DNA from 3 places in the Cupriavidus sp. genome. Region 3 is predicted to be linked to each of the others. Evidence: predicted binding sites of a transcription regulator. Region 3 holds the regulator's gene; each other region holds the start of a gene.
What was found. Region 3 encodes sigma-54, which starts transcription at its own class of promoters, with help from an activator protein. Its sites were predicted from a motif close to TGGCANGNAANCTGCTTT; they were not measured.
Positions count from the first base shown of each region.

Region 1 (5,200 bases), on a different contig from region 3:
CGGGCGATATCGAAGGCACTGATCAGCTTGCCGCTGGCGCCAATCCGGATCTTGTCGCGCAGGTTCGCGCCAACCAGCGTGTTGTGCACCAGCAGCAGGCCTTCCTGCAGTGGTACACCGATATGGTCGACAAATTCCAGCGGCGCGGCACCGGTACCGCCTTCGGCACCGTCGACCACGATAAAGTCGGGCAGGATGCCCGATTCCAGCATGGCCTTGACCACGCCGAAGAAGTCCCACGGATGGCCGATGCAGAGCTTGAAGCCGGTGGGCTTGCCACCTGACAGGTTGCGCAGTCGCTCGACAAACTGAAGCAGTTCCAGCGGTGTCGAGAATTCACTGTGGGCCGCCGGCGAAACGCAATCGACGCCCATTGGCACACCACGCGTGGCGGCGATCTCGGGCGTGATCTTTGCCGCTGGGAGTACGCCGCCATGGCCCGGCTTGGCGCCTTGCGACAGCTTGATTTCGATCATCTTCACTTGCGGGTCGGCAGCCTGTTTCGCAAACAGGTCGGGATCGAAACCACCGTCGGCACGCCGGCAACCGAAGTAGCCCGAACCGAGTTCCCAGATCAGGTCGCCGCCTTCCGAGCGGTGATACGGCGAAATCGAGCCTTCGCCGGTGTCATGCGCAAAGCCACCGATCTTCGCGCCGCGATTGAGCGAGCGGATCGCGTTGGCGGACAGCGCGCCAAAACTCATCGCCGAGATATTGAACACCGAGATGGCGTATGGCTGCGCGCGATTGCCGCCGACCATGACGCGGAAATCGGCCGAAGCGATTTTCGTGGGCGCGAGCGAATGGCTGATCCATTCATGGCCCGGACGTTTGACGTCGGATTCGGTACCGAACGGGCGACTGTCGACCTCATTCTTGGCACGCTGGTATACGAGGCTGCGCTGCGCGCGCGAGAACGGTGCTTCGGACGTGTCGTCCTCGATGAAGTACTGGCGGATCTCGGGGCGGATGAATTCCAGGAAGAAACGCGCGTGGCCCCAGATAGGGTAGTTGCGCAGGATGGCGTGGCGCTGCTGGGTCAGGTCGTGGATACCGACCAGGCAAAGGGCCAGTGGCAACGCCACCCACCACCACGACATGGCATGGGCGGCCGCCAGGCCGGCCAGCACGATCAGGCCGCCGGCCGCCAGGGCCACGGCGCCATAACGACGCTCGAACATTGAGGGACTCTTCTTATAGGGGTAACCCCCGATGATGACCTGAACCGGCCTTCATGTGAAGTATCGGTTATGGAAGCGCTGTCTTGCGTATCGGACAACAAAACGCCATTAACTGCCATGACGTCGCCCCGACCGCATATCGCGGCGCTTTGCTGCAGCGCCGCGTTTGCGGCGACAGGCGGGTGGGATACAGTACGCGCAGACCGATAAGGAGACAGCGATGGACCTGCGGCAACGCGAGCACATCGAGACAGTGGTGCATGCCACCAGCTATCTGCCCCCGCCTGTGGTATCCGCGGAGCCGATCACGCATGACGCCGTGATCCAGAATTCATGGCGGCGCTGCGTGCATCAATATGGTCTCGATCCGTCGCGCATGCAGGAAGCCCGCATCGTGCCGCAGACCCGTCTGCGCGAGCACCAGCAACGGATTGACGATTTCGCGCGCATAGCGCGGCATGGTCTGGAAACCCTGTACGGGCAGGTTGCCGGCCTGGGCTATGTGGTATTGCTGACCGACGCGCAAGGCGTGACGGTCGACTATATCGGCGATGCCAACACCGACACCGCGCTGCGCCATGCGGGGCTGTACCTGGGGTCGGAATGGAGCGAGGCCGGCGCGGGTACATGCGCGGTGGGTACCGCACTGGTCACTGGCGAGGCGCTGACCGTGCACCAGGCCGATCACTTCGACGCCACCCACATTCCGCTGACCTGTACCGCCGCGCCGCTGTTCGACACGCATGGCAGCCTGAGCGCGATCCTGGACATTTCCGCGTTGACGTCGCCCGACGCCAAGACCAGCCAGGGTCTGGCGCTGCAGATGGTGCGCATCTACGCGGCCCATATCGAGAATGCCAACTTCCTGCGCGTGCATCACCGCGACTGGATCCTGAAACTCAACGTCGCCCCGGAGTTCGTCGACGTCAGCCCGGAATACCTGTTGGCGCTCGACGATGCCGGGCATGTCGTTGGCTATAACAACCGTGCCCGGCGCATGCTCGAAAGTGAATGCCAGGGACGGGCGGTGCTTGGCCAGTCGTTCGAGGCACTGTTCGACGCGCGGCTTGCAGACCTTGGGCGCTATGTTTACTCGCGGCCCAGCGAGCAGCGGCTGGTGGCGCTGCACCGTAGCGGCGGTTTGCTTTACCTGAGCGTGATGCCGCCGGCGTTGCGCTGGCATGCGCGCGCTGACACCGCGCCCACCGTGCCATTGCCCGAGCCGCTCGCGGCATTGAGCGGCGGCGACCCGGCCATGCAGCAGCAATTGCAGCGCGCCATGCGCCTGGTGGATTCGCGCATCAACCTGCTGATCCATGGCGAAACCGGCAGCGGCAAGGAGTACCTTGCCAAGGCCCTGCACCGGGCCAGCGCGCGGCGTGACCATCCGTTCGTGGCGTTCAATTGCGCGGCGATTCCAGAGACGCTGATCGAAAGCGAACTATTTGGACACTTGCCGAACAGCTTTTCCGGGGCAGGCTCACGCGGCAAGCGCGGCCTGATCCAGGAAGCCGATGGCGGCACGCTGTTCCTCGATGAAATCGGCGACATGCCGCGCGACTTGCAGTCGCGGCTGCTGCGCGTGCTGGCTGAAGGCGAGGTGTTGCCGATTGGCGCCACGCGGCCGGTGCCGGTCAATCTGCGCGTGATTTCCGCTACCCACCATCGGCTGGACCAGCTGGTCGAGTCCGGCCAGTTTCGCGAGGACCTGTACTACCGGCTGAACGGCGCGCGCTTCGAACTGCCGGCGTTACGGGACCGGCAGGATCTGGACTGGCTGATCGACACGATGCTCGCCGATGGCGGTCAACGGCGTGTCACGCTGTCCGATGCGGCGCGCCATTGCCTGCATGCGCATCACTGGCCGGGCAATCTGCGCGAGCTGCGCAATGTATTGGAGTACGCCTGCGCGATCTGCCAGGGCGGGGTGGTGGCGCCGGAGGACCTGCCCGACGGTTACGCCGATGTTCGCACTGCCGGTCACGCACCCGAACCCGTGCAGGCGCTTGCCGCGCCTCCGGGCGACGCCGACGCGCACGCGCTGCCTCCCGAAGGCATGCTGCTGATGCAGTACCTGCGTGCGTCGGGCTGGAACCTGAGCGCGGTGGCACGCCAGATCGGCATCAGCCGCATGACGCTGTACCGGCGCATGGAGCGCTATGGCATCCAGTCGCCCAACCGGCGCGATGGCGGGGATACGGGATCATCGACGTGACGGTTGTCCAGCGTTGGACAGCCGTACTGTGACACCTGTCACACCGCATCAGCGTAAGCGGACGTAATACCTGCGGGTTTCCCCGCGGATTTGCCACGGATGGACTCGAATTTGTTGGCGGTTTCCCAGCTGGCCCGCGTGTTTGCCATTGGCATGCCCATTGCAATAACCCTGTCACGACAAGCGCAAGCAGCGCGACAGGAGACAGGCCATGGGGGCACCATTGGTCGGCATCATTGCCAATCCCGTATCGGCGCGCGATATCCGCCGTGTGATTGCCAACGCCGGCAGCCTGCAGCTGGCTGACCGCGTCAACATCGTGCTGCGGCTGCTGGCCGCGCTGGCCGGCTGCGGCATCGACCGCGTGATGATGATGCCGGACCGCGAAGGCTTACGTGTCATGCTGACACGCCATCTGGACCGCCACCAGGGGCCCGATGCGAGCCTGCCGCGGGTGGAATTCATCGACATGCCCGTGACCGCGCGCGTGGACGATACGCTTCACGCGGCACGCCATATGGCGGACGCCGGTGTCTCCGTGATCATCGTGCTGGGCGGTGACGGCACGCACCGCGCCGTGGTGCGTGAATGCGGACCGGTGCCAATTGCCGGGCTCTCTACCGGCACCAACAACGCTTTTCCTGAAATGCGCGAGCCCACCATCATCGGGCTTGCCGCCGGTCTCTACGCCACGGGCCAGGTGCCCGCCAGCCATGCGCTGGCTTCGAACAAGCGGCTCGACGTCGTGATTCGCAATGCCGATGGCGGCTTCCGGCGCGATATCGCGCTGGTCGACGCCGTGATTGCGCATGAGCAGTTTATCGGCGCCCGGGCCTTGTGGAAGGCCGACACACTTGCCGCGGTGTATGTGGCCTACGCAGATCCACAGGCCATCGGCCTGTCCGCCATCGCGGGCCTGATCGAGCCGATTGGCCGGCGCGAGCCCGGCGGACTGGCCATCGAACTGGCACCTGCCGGCGAGGGTGTATTCGATCTGCGTGCTCCGATTGCGCCGGGCCTGCTTTGCTCGGTGCCGATTGCCGGCTGGACCCGCATCGCCCATGCCCGGCCGCATCGGGTGCGGCAACGCACCGGCATCGTCGCGCTCGACGGCGAACGCGAGCTCGCATTCGGCCCCCACGACGAGGTCACCATCACGCTGCATGACCATGCATTCCGCAGTATCGATGTGGCTGCCTGCATGGGATACGCGGCGCGCGAACACCTGATGCGCCAGACCTCGGCCATTCCACTGAATTGATCGCCACTGCATTACACGCAGTACCACCACCAAAGGAGACAACCATGAGTGCCAGTTCTTCGCAGTCAGCGCAGATGCCGCTGGACAAGGAGACCCTGCTGTCCGTGTACCGCAAGATGCGGACGATCCGTGATTTCGAGGAGCGATTGCATGTGGATTTCGGGCGTGGAGACATTCCCGGTTTCGTACACCTGTATGCCGGCGAAGAGGCAGCCGGCGTTGGCATCCTGCACCACCTGAACGACGGTGACCGTATCGCCAGCACACACCGTGGCCATGGCCACTGCATTGCCAAGGGGGTGGACCCGGTGGCGATGATGAAGGAGATCTACGGCAAGAAGGGTGGTTCGTGCAATGGCAAAGGTGGATCGATGCATATTGCCGACCTGTCCAAGGGCATGATGGGTGCCAACGGCATCCTGGGCGCCGGTGCCCCGTTGATCTGCGGCGCGGCGCTGGCCGCCAAGTTCCGCGGCAAGGGTGAGGTCGGCATTACGTTCTGCGGCGACGGCGCGTCCAACCAGGGCACGTTCCTCGAAAGCC
Region 1 is NZ_DBHKYV010000032.1:53,532-58,731, reverse strand. It holds gene ACO550_RS28850 (glutamate synthase-related protein) at 1-1,181, opposite strand, end outside; gene ACO550_RS28845 (sigma 54-interacting transcriptional regulator) at 1,402-3,396, shown strand; gene ACO550_RS28840 (ATP-NAD kinase family protein) at 3,608-4,657, shown strand; gene ACO550_RS28835 (thiamine pyrophosphate-dependent enzyme) at 4,702-5,200, shown strand, end outside.
Region 1: ACO550_RS28840 (ATP-NAD kinase family protein) is a predicted target of sigma-54. The motif match lies at 3,546-3,563, and genes of this name have one in related genera.

Region 2 (5,200 bases), on a different contig from region 3:
CACCAGTACAGTGTTGGCGTGGGTGCCGCCAGCTATGAGCTGGACCTGTTTGGCAGGGTGCGCAGCCTGCGCGACCAGGCGCTGCAAACCTATCTTGGAACCGAGGAAGCGCGGCGCGCGGCGCAGATCACGCTGGTGTCGGAAGTTGCCACCGCGTATCTGACGTGGAGCAGCGACGTCACGCTGCGCAAGCTGGCGCAGGATACGCTGGACGCGCAACGTGGCACGTATGCCATCACCAAGCGCAGTTTCGAACTGGGTGCTGCATCGGCGTTGGACCTCAAGCAGGCCCAGACCAGCGTGGACAGCGCCCGTGTGGATGTGGCGCGCTACACGGCGCAGGTGGCGCAGGACCGCAACGCGCTGGCACTGTTGCTGGGAACCACGATTCCCGATGACATCGCGCCGATGGCCGACCTGACGGCGGGCGTGGTCCGCGAGGTGTCGGCAGGAATTTCCTCCGACGCGCTGCTGGACCGTCCCGACGTACGCGAAGCCGAGCACACGCTGCGGGCCGCCAATGCCAATATCGGCGCGGCGCGCGCGGCGCTGTTTCCGCGCATCACGCTGACCGCCAGCGCCGGCACTGCCAGCGGCGAGTTGTCCGGACTGTTCAAGGCCGGCTCGGGCGCATGGGCATTCGCGCCCTCGGTCAGCTTGCCGTTGTTCGATGGCGGGGCGAACCGCGCCAACCTCGATGCCGCAAAGGTCAGCGAGCGCATCGAAGTGGCCAACTATCAAAAGGCCATCCAGACCGCCTTCAAGGAAGTCGCCGATGCGCTGGCCACCCGCGGCACCATCGACGAACGGCTGGCCGCGCAACAGTCGCTGACGGATGCCTACCAGGCAACCTATGACCTGTCGCTGGCGCGCTATCGCAAGGGAGTGGACAGTTACCTCAACGTGCTGGTGGCACAACGGTCGCTGTACGCCGCCCAGCAAGACCTGGTCACGCTGCGGCTGACGTGGCAGGACAACCTGGTGACGCTATACCGCGTACTGGGCGGCGGCGCCGACGGGGTCTAGTCTTTAAGTATCCCAGTGGCATGCCGACCATGGCACAAAGATTGCAGGAAAGATGCATCCCCCGCATTTCCTGTCCACGATGTCCCTGTCCGCCTCGCAACTCGTTCTCCACGCCAAGCAACTCGAAATCGAGGCCGTGCGCCTGATGGCCAGCCGCGTGGAACTGGCGGATCTGATCGGCCAGTTGATTCACGCGTTGCAGCGTGAGCGGGGTGCGAGCAGCGCTTTCCTTGCGTCGCACGGCCAGCGGCTTGCCGCGGAGCGCGAGTCGGCCATGGCCGAGGCCATGCGCATCGAGTTGCACCTTGGCGAGAGCTTTGCCAGGCAACTGGAGCCGGGGCAGAAAGGCAGTGCCGCCATGGTGTCACTGATGGCCTGGGTGCAGTTGGACCTGGCCACGCTCACGGCACTGCGGGCCAGCATCGGACTTTGCCAGACCACCGCGTATGAGGCCGTGGCCGCGTTCAGTCGCCTGATCGCGGCGCTGCTGGAACTGATCTTCCATCTGGCCGACGTAGCCATGTATCCGGGCATCTCGCGGCCGCTGGTGGCATTTGTATACCTGGTGCAAGGCAAGGAAGCCGCCGGTCAGGAGCGGGCGGTGGGCGCCCAGATGTTTGCGTCGGGCGGCTGCACGGAAATCCAGCAGCAGCGTGTACTGCATCTGGTCGACGCGCAGAAGCGCAGTTTCCAGGTGCTCGAGAAGTTTGCCGACGCTCCGCTGCTTGCTGCGTGGCGACGTCAGGCGCTCAGCGAAGACGTAGTTGCCCTGGAGCAGATGCGTCGCACCTTGCTGACCGCGCAGCCCGGCGGCGCGCTCGATACCGAGTCCAGCGAAACATGGTTCGAGGTCTGCAGCAAGGTGATTGCCGGTATGTGGACGCTACAGATGCAACTCGTCAAAAGCTTGCGAGCGGCCTGCGAGGCGGAAATCGCATCGTCGCAGGCGGACCTGCAGGATTCCGCGGGGCTGTTGCGTCGCTTGCTGGACAATCCGCCCCCGCATACCCATGCGGTCGAACGGTTCTTCGATGCCGAGGGGCACCCGGACGCAGCGCCGGTATTGCCCGGCATGCCCGACGGTTCGAATGCGCCAGGCAGTGTCGACGCCGCCACGGTGTCATCGCTGAAGGGCTTGCTGGAGCAGCAATCGACGCGCCTGGCCCGCACCGAGGTGGAACTCGATGCCGCGCGGCGCGCGTTGGCCGAGCGCAAGGTCATCGAGCGCGCCAAGAACGCGCTGATGGCGCGTACCGGACTTGGCGAGGAAGCCGCGTTCCGCGTCTTGCAGAAAGCCGCGATGGACAACAATCGCCGCCTCATCGATATCGCTGAAGCCACGCTGGCGTTGCCCGAGATTGCAGCGCCAGCGCCGGGACCATCGCACCAGGATTGACTGCGTATTGTGCTTTGCACCAAAAGCGGGCTTGATTTGCACCGTGAAAGGGGCGGGCGGCGTGGCGAGGGCGGCCAGACCTCGGGCATGGATCGTGCGAGAAGATCAGGAACCAGGATAACGACGTCCTCCCCGTGCGGCATGCCCGTTTGTGCCGCGCAGGGAACGACGTCGTTTTTTTTCGTCCGTCCAACGAAGAAAACATTGAGGAACCTTCCCCATGGCCTATCTCGCCCCTGCCGAGTTCGTGACCAAGATGGTCGATGCCGGAGAGTCGAAGCTGCTGATGTCGACGCGCGACACGCTGATCCGCTCGTATATGGCTGGTGCCATTCTTGCGCTATCCGCGGCATTCGCCGTGACCATCACCGTGAACACCGGCAATGCGCTGGTCGGCGCGCTGCTGTTCCCGGTGGGCTTCTGCATGCTGTACCTGCTGGGCTTCGACCTGCTGACCGGCGTGTTCACCCTGGCGCCGCTGGCCGTGATGGACCGGCGCCCGGGCGCCACCTGGGGCGGCGTGATGCGCAACTGGGGCCTGGTTTTCTGCGGCAACTTCGCCGGCGCCATCACCGTGGCACTCTTCATGGCCATCATCTTCACCTTCGGCTTTTCCGAGGCGCCCAATATCGTTGGGCAAAAGATCGGCCATATTGGTGAAGGCCGCACGGTTGGCTACGCGGCGCACGGCGCGGCGGGCATGCTGACGCTGTTCATCCGCGCCGTGATGTGCAACTGGATGGTATCCACGGGCGTGGTGGCCGCGATGATGTCGACCTCGGTATCGGGCAAGGTCATTGGCATGTGGATGCCGATCATGCTGTTCTTCTACATGGGCTTCGAGCATTCGATCGTGAACATGTTCCTGTTCCCGTCGGGCCTGATGCTGGGCGGCAACTTCACGATCATGGACTACCTGATCTGGAACGAGATCCCGACCGTGCTGGGCAATGTGGTGGGCGGCCTGACGTTCGTTGGCGCGACGCTGTACAGCACGCACTACAAGACGGCGCCCAAGCGCGCGGTGGGCTGATCCTGTCCTGCCATGAGCGGCGGGCTCGATGTCAGCATAGGCCAGCACTCGGAGGCGGGCCGCAAACCTGTCAACCAGGATTTCCATGGCGCGACGCTGCCCGCCGGGCAGCAGCGCATCCACAAGGGCATCGCGCTGGCGCTGGCCGACGGCATCAGCACCAGCGCGGTAAGCCAGGTGGCCAGCGCGGCGGCCGTACGGACGTTCCTGGAAGACTATTACTGCACATCCGACGCCTGGACCGTGCGGCGCGCGGCGCAGCGCGTGCTGGCCGCGACCAACTCATGGCTGTATGCGCAGACCCGGCGTAGTGACGCCCGCTTCGACCGCGACCGCGGCTACGTCTGCACGTTCAGTGCGCTGATCTTCAAGGCCAGGGAAGCCCATCTGCTGCACGTTGGCGATGCGCGTGTCTACCGGCTGCATCCCCACAAACTCGAACAACTGACCGACGATCATCGCGTGCATGTATCGGCGTCGGAGTCGTACCTGGGCCGTGCGCTGGGAGCCGGGTCGTCCATCGAGATCGACTATCGGTCCTGGGGCGTCGAAGCCGGCGAGGTCTACCTCCTGGCTACCGATGGTGCCTATGAGCACCTGGAAGCCGGCGATGTCCACCATGCGCTGGCCGCTTGCGACGGCGACCTGAACCGCGCCGCGCAAGCGCTGGTGCAGACCGCGCTGGAGCGTGGCAGCCCTGACAACGCGACGCTGCAGATCGCGCGGGTCGACGGGCTGCCGGCCCCCGATGCACAGCGCACGCTCGCACAAGCGGCGCAACTCGCGCTGCCGCCGCCGCTGGTGCCGCGCATGCGCTTCGAAGGCTATACGGTGGTCAGGGAACTGCATGCCAGTGCGCGCAGCCATGTGCACCTGGCGGTCGACGACAGCAACGGACGGTTCGTGGTGCTGAAGACGCCGGCGGTTGACCGCCACCATGATGCCGCGCACCTCGATGGTTTCCTGCTTGAAGAATGGGTAGCCCGTCGCATCGACAACCAGCACGTACTCCGGCCCTATGAGGTCGAGCGTCCGCGCAGTCATCTGTTCGTGGCGATGGAGTACGTGGAGGGGCAGACGCTCGCGCAATGGATGATCGATCATCCATTGCCGGACCTCGATGCCGTACGCGTGATCGTGGCGCAACTGGCGAGCGGGCTGCAGGCGTTCCACCGGCGCGAGATGCTGCATCAGGACCTGCGGCCCGAGAACGTGATGATCGACCGGTCGGGAACCGTCAAGATCATGGACTTCGGAACCGTCCACGTGGCGGGACTCGCCGAAGGCACGCGCGATGCGCGGGCCAGCGCGCCAGTGGGCACCTTGCAATACGCCGCGCCCGAGTATTTCGTCGGGGACGGTGGCAGCGCGGCGTCAGACCTGTATTCGCTGGCAACGCTGGCATACCAGATGCTGACGGGGAAGCTGCCGTACGGATTGCAGGTGACCCAGGTGCGCGACCGCGCCGACCTGCGGCGCCTGCGCTATGTGCCGCTGCGCGAGCGACGCCCCGAACTGCCGGCATGGGTCGATGATGCATTGCGCAAGGCCTTGCATCCCAATCCCGCCCAGCGGCACGAGGCCTTGTCGGAGTTCGTCGAGGCGCTGCGCCGGCCGGACCAGGCGTTCTGGCAGCGCCAGACGCCGCCGCTACTGGAACGCAACCCGCTGCGCTTCTGGCAGGCGCTGGTTCTGCTGCTCGGCATTTCGGTGGTTGTACTGCTTGGACTGCGTGTGATGGGCGT
Region 2 is NZ_DBHKYV010000010.1:141,266-146,465, reverse strand. It holds gene ACO550_RS15470 (efflux transporter outer membrane subunit) at 1-1,026, shown strand, start outside; gene ACO550_RS15465 (nitrate- and nitrite sensing domain-containing protein) at 1,079-2,422, shown strand; gene ACO550_RS15460 (formate/nitrite transporter family protein) at 2,643-3,455, shown strand; gene ACO550_RS15455 (bifunctional protein-serine/threonine kinase/phosphatase) at 3,468-5,200, shown strand, end outside.
Region 2: ACO550_RS15460 (formate/nitrite transporter family protein) is a predicted target of sigma-54. The motif match lies at 2,506-2,523, and genes of this name have one in related genera.

Region 3 (5,200 bases):
GCAGGCAGCATCGCCCAGGCCGCAGTCCTTACCTCACCACTCGCCTAACATGACCGCATCCCTGACGACATTGTCCTGTCGCCGCATCGCGCCCGCCCTTCTGGCCGCCGCCGCCCTTGGCCTGACGCTGGCCGCGCCGGCGTTTGCCGAGCGCGCCGACCAGGGCAAGCCGCTGGTGCTGGAGGCCGACAACGCCAGCTACGATGACGTCAAGCAGATCTATAACCTCACCGGCAACGTGGTGCTGACCAAGGGCACGATGGTGCTGAAGTCCGATGCGGCCGAACTGCGCACCGACCCCGAGGGCTACCAGTACGCCATCGCCACGGCCAAGCCGGGCCGCCAGGCCTATATCCGCCAGAAGCGCGACGGCGTGGATGAATACATCGACGGCTGGGGCGACCGTATCGAATACGACGGGAAGTCCGAGATCAACAAGCTGATTGGCCACGCCCGTGCGGCGCGCGTCTCCGGCGTCGGTGCAAAGATCATCGACGAGATCCGCGGTGCCTTGATCACCTACGACAGCCGCAACGAGTTCTACACGGCCACCGGCGGCGACAGCAACACCACGGGGGGCAACTCGTCCGGCCGCGTGCGCGCCGTGCTGTCGCCGCGCGCCGATGCCAGCGCACCAGCCGCCGCAGGCGCGCCGCTGGACCTCAAGCCATCCACCACGCCCGCCAAGCCCTGAACGCCTTACTCCCAGCCAGTCCCCGATGAACGATTCCGCCACGCTCGCAGCCTCCGCCTCGTCCCCCGCGTCCGCCGTCCGCGCCGACAGCAGCACGCTGGTCGTGCGACACCTGAAGAAGCGCTACGGCACCCGCACGGTGGTCAAGGATGTGTCGCTCGACGTGAAGAGCGGCGAGGTGGTGGGCCTGCTGGGTCCGAACGGCGCCGGCAAGACCACCTCGTTCTACATGATCGTGGGCCTGGTGGCGCTCGACGAAGGCGATATCGTGCTCGACGACCAGCACATCAGCGGGCTGGCCATTCATGAACGCGCCCGCATGGGGCTGTCGTACCTGCCGCAGGAAGCTTCGGTATTCCGCAAGCTCAATGTCGAAGAGAACATCCGCGCGGTGCTGGAACTGCAGGTGGAAAAAGGCAAGTCGTTGCCAAAGGCCGAGATCGATCGCCGGCTCGACTCCCTGCTCGACGACCTGCAGATCGCCCACTTGCGCAACAACCCGGCACTGTCGCTGTCCGGAGGCGAGCGCCGCCGCGTGGAAATTGCGCGCGCGCTGGCCTCGTCGCCGCGTTTTATCCTGCTGGACGAACCGTTCGCCGGCGTGGACCCGATTGCGGTGGGTGAAATCCAGCGCATCGTCAGTTTCCTGAAGGCACGCAATATCGGCGTGCTGATCACCGACCACAACGTGCGCGAGACGCTGGGCATCTGCGACCACGCCTACATCATCAGCGAAGGCACCGTGCTGGCTGCCGGCCAGCCCGAGGAAATCATCGCCAACGAATCCGTGCGACGCGTCTACCTGGGCGAGAATTTCCGCATGTAACGCCTGATGGCGATGTCCTACGGGACATGCGCCGAACCGTGCGATTCGTCAACTAGCCGTTGTCGATCACGGCGTCACAGCGATAGCTGATTGCGATAGCAATTTCCGTTCCAACAACGGAAAGATGCGCATAGAATAGGTCGCATGAAACCATCGCTTCAGCTCCGACTTTCCCAGCATCTGGCCCTGACGCCGCAACTGCAGCAATCGATCCGGTTGTTGCAGCTCTCCACGCTGGAGTTGCAGCAGGAAGTGGAGCAGGCGCTGACGGAAAACCCGCTGCTCGAACGCGAGAACGACTGGATCGAGAGCCCGCTGCGCGTGGCGGCGGACGGTTCGGTGAACCTGCAGACCGCGCCGGCCCCGGCGCCCGCCGAACCGCAGTCCAATGGCGAGGATCGTGCCGAAGGCGCCGCCGGCGGCGACGAGGACAGCTTTGGCGATTCCGGCACCGAGGACTATGGCAACGACTGGAGCCTCGACGATTTCGCGCGCCGCCCGCAAGGCGACGAGGACGAGAAGACGCCGATGCAGTTGCGCGATGCCGATCCCACGCTGCGCGAGTTCCTGATGGAGCAGCTCACGCCGCTGAAGATTTCCACGCGCGACAAGGGCCTGGCGATCTTCCTGATCGAATCGCTCGACGACGACGGATACCTCGGGGCGTCACTCGAGGAAATCTGCACGGAACTCCCGGAAGAACTCGAGTTCGAAGTCGATGAAGTGCAGGCGATCCTGACGCTGCTGCAGAGCTTTGATCCGCCCGGCGTGGGCGCACGCAATGCCGCGGAATGCCTGAGCCTGCAACTGCGACGACTCAAGCATCCGCAGCGCGAACTGGCATTGTCGATCGTCAATCATCATCTGGAACTGCTTGCCGTGCGCGATTACACGCGGCTCAAGAAAGCGCTTCAGGTTGACGAAATAGCATTAAAGGCGGCGCATGATCTGATCCGCTCGCTGGCACCGTATCCAGGACATGCGTATAGCCGTCCGGAAGCAGATTTCGTGGTGCCGGATGTGTTCGTGCGCAAGAGCGGTAGCGGCTGGATTGCGCAACTCAATCCGGACGTGATGCCACGCCTGCGCATCAACGACATGTACGCGCAGATTTTGCGCGGTGCAAAAGGAGAAGCGGGTGCCGCAGGACTGCAGCAGAAGCTGCAGGAAGCGCGGTGGCTCATCAAGAACATTCAGCAGCGTTTCGACACGATCCTGCGTGTGGCGCAGGCAATTGTCGAACGTCAGAAGAACTTTTTTTCGCACGGGGAAATAGCAATGCGCCCCTTGGTTTTGCGGGAAATAGCCGATACACTCGGTTTACATGAGTCGACCATTTCCCGGGTGACCACGAACAAATACATGGCCACGCCAATGGGTACTTTCGAACTGAAGTACTTCTTTGGTAGCCACGTCTCCACGGAGACGGGCGGCGCGGCCTCATCCACGGCGATCCGCGCGCTGATCAAGCAACTGATAGGAGCCGAAGACCCCAGGAATCCCCTTTCCGACAGCCGCATCGCCGAATTGCTGGGCGAACAGGGCTTTGTGGTCGCACGCCGCACGGTGGCCAAATACCGCGAAGCGCTGAAAATCCCCGCAGTCAATCTCCGCAAGTCTTTGTAGCCGAGCCGCAACCGCCTGCCTGGTGCGGCTCTTTCAGAAGGAGAAGCGCTATGAACTTCAAGATCAGTGGACACCACCTCGACATCACGCCGCCGCTGCGTGAGTATGTGGAAACGAAACTGGAGAGGATTGTCAGGCATTTCGATCAGGTCATTGGCGTGAGCGTGCTGCTATCTGTCGACAACCACAAGGAAAAGGACCGGCGTCAGTACGCGGAAATCAATCTGCATCTCAAGGGCAAGGACATCTTCGTCGAAGCGCATCATGAAGACCTGTATGCGGCGATCGACTCTCTGGTCGACAAGCTCGACCGGCAAGTGATCCGCTACAAGGACCGCGTGCAAGGGCACGACCGGGAAGCGGTCAAGTATCAGATGGCCGCTGAGCAGCTACAGCAACAATAAGGCGGCAACCCATTGAAGGTTGCTCCCTGAGAGGATCGATAAGAAGAGATAAAGCCGCGCATTTGCGCGGCTTTTTTGATGCTCCGGTGCCGGGCAGCCACCACGCGGCTCGTTACCTTGACGCCACGCTCGCCGCGATTAGATTTGGCCGGGGGTGTTCGCAAGGCGCGCCGCTCGGTGTATGCTGCGCCATACAAAACCACAGGCAGAACGGTCCCGATGTACCGGCCTGGCATACCGTGCGGCAAACGACCGTACGATGCCGGCGGCGACTCCGGGTGGGCACACCGGTCGGCAAGTTCGCGGCACCACCCGCGGCGCCGGCGCTGCAATGCACAAGTGCATGGCAGCCCTGCTCTATAATGGCCGGACGCTCCAATGCGGGCGTCTTCATAGCACTCAATATCCTGTTTGCCCCAACTCGGCGGGCTGGTCCATGCGCGCCGGCTTGCCACTCAGACTTCTCGTGCATCGCCCATGAATCGTTTGGCCAAACTGCTGCCACCCGGCAACATCCACCTCGACGTCACCGTCACCAGCAAGAAGCGGGTCTTCGAGCAAGCCGGGCTCCTGTTCGAGAACAACCATGGCGTGGCCCGAGCCATCGTCACGGACAACCTTTTCGCACGCGAATCGCTTGGCTCGACCGGCCTCGGTGCTGGCGTGGCCATTCCGCACGGCCGCATCAAGGGCCTCAAGCAGCCTTTGGCCGGCTTCATGCGCCTGGCGGAACCGATTCCTTTCGAATCGCCCGACGGCAAGCCGGTCTCGCTGTTGATCTTCCTGCTGGTGCCGGAACAGGCAACGCAGCAGCATCTGGAAATTCTTTCGGAAATTGCCCAGTTGCTGTCGGACCGGGAAATGCGCGAAGGCCTGGCCACGCTGCCCACGCCCGAGGCTGTCCACCAGTTGCTTACCGAATGGCACCCATGATGTGCAGGCTGGCCGCGCAGGCCGCCTGAAGCCATCCCCGCCCCATCCCAGAAAGTCATCCCGCATGGAACTCACCGGCGTCACCTCGCAGTCGATCTTCGACGACAACGCAGCCGACATCAAACTGTCGTGGGTCGCAGGTCTGGAAGGGGCCGATCGTGCCTTCGATGTGGAATTCGCACGCGAAGCCACCTCGGCCGCGGATCTGGTCGGCCACTTGAACCTGATCCACCCGAACCGGATCCAGGTGCTGGGCAAGCCCGAAATCCTTTACTACCAGCGACTCGACGACGAACCGCGCAAGCGGCAGATGGGCGAACTGATCCTGCTCGAGCCGCCGTTTTTGGTAGTGGCCGACGGCATGGAACCGCCGCCCGACCTGGAACTGCGCTGCACGCGGTCCTCAACGCCGCTGTTCACCACCCCGGTGTCCTCCGCGGCTGTGATCGACCACCTGCGCCTGTACCTGTCGCGCATCTCGGCACCGCGCGTGACCATGCATGGGGTGTTCCTGGACATCCTCGGGATGGGCGTGCTGATCATGGGCGAATCGGGCCTGGGCAAGAGCGAACTGGGCCTGGAACTGATTTCGCGCGGCCATGGCCTGGTGGCCGACGACGCCGTGGATTTCGTGCGCCTGGGCCCCGATTTCATCGAAGGCCGCTGCCCGCCGCTGCTGCAGAACCTGCTTGAGGTGCGTGGCCTTGGCTTGCTCGA
Region 3 is NZ_DBHKYV010000001.1:274,615-279,814, forward strand. It holds gene lptA (lipopolysaccharide transport periplasmic protein LptA) at 50-694, shown strand; gene lptB (LPS export ABC transporter ATP-binding protein) at 720-1,520, shown strand; gene ACO550_RS01260 (RNA polymerase factor sigma-54) at 1,665-3,146, shown strand; gene hpf (ribosome hibernation-promoting factor, HPF/YfiA family) at 3,197-3,550, shown strand; gene ACO550_RS01270 (PTS sugar transporter subunit IIA) at 4,028-4,483, shown strand; gene hprK (HPr(Ser) kinase/phosphatase) at 4,548-5,200, shown strand, end outside.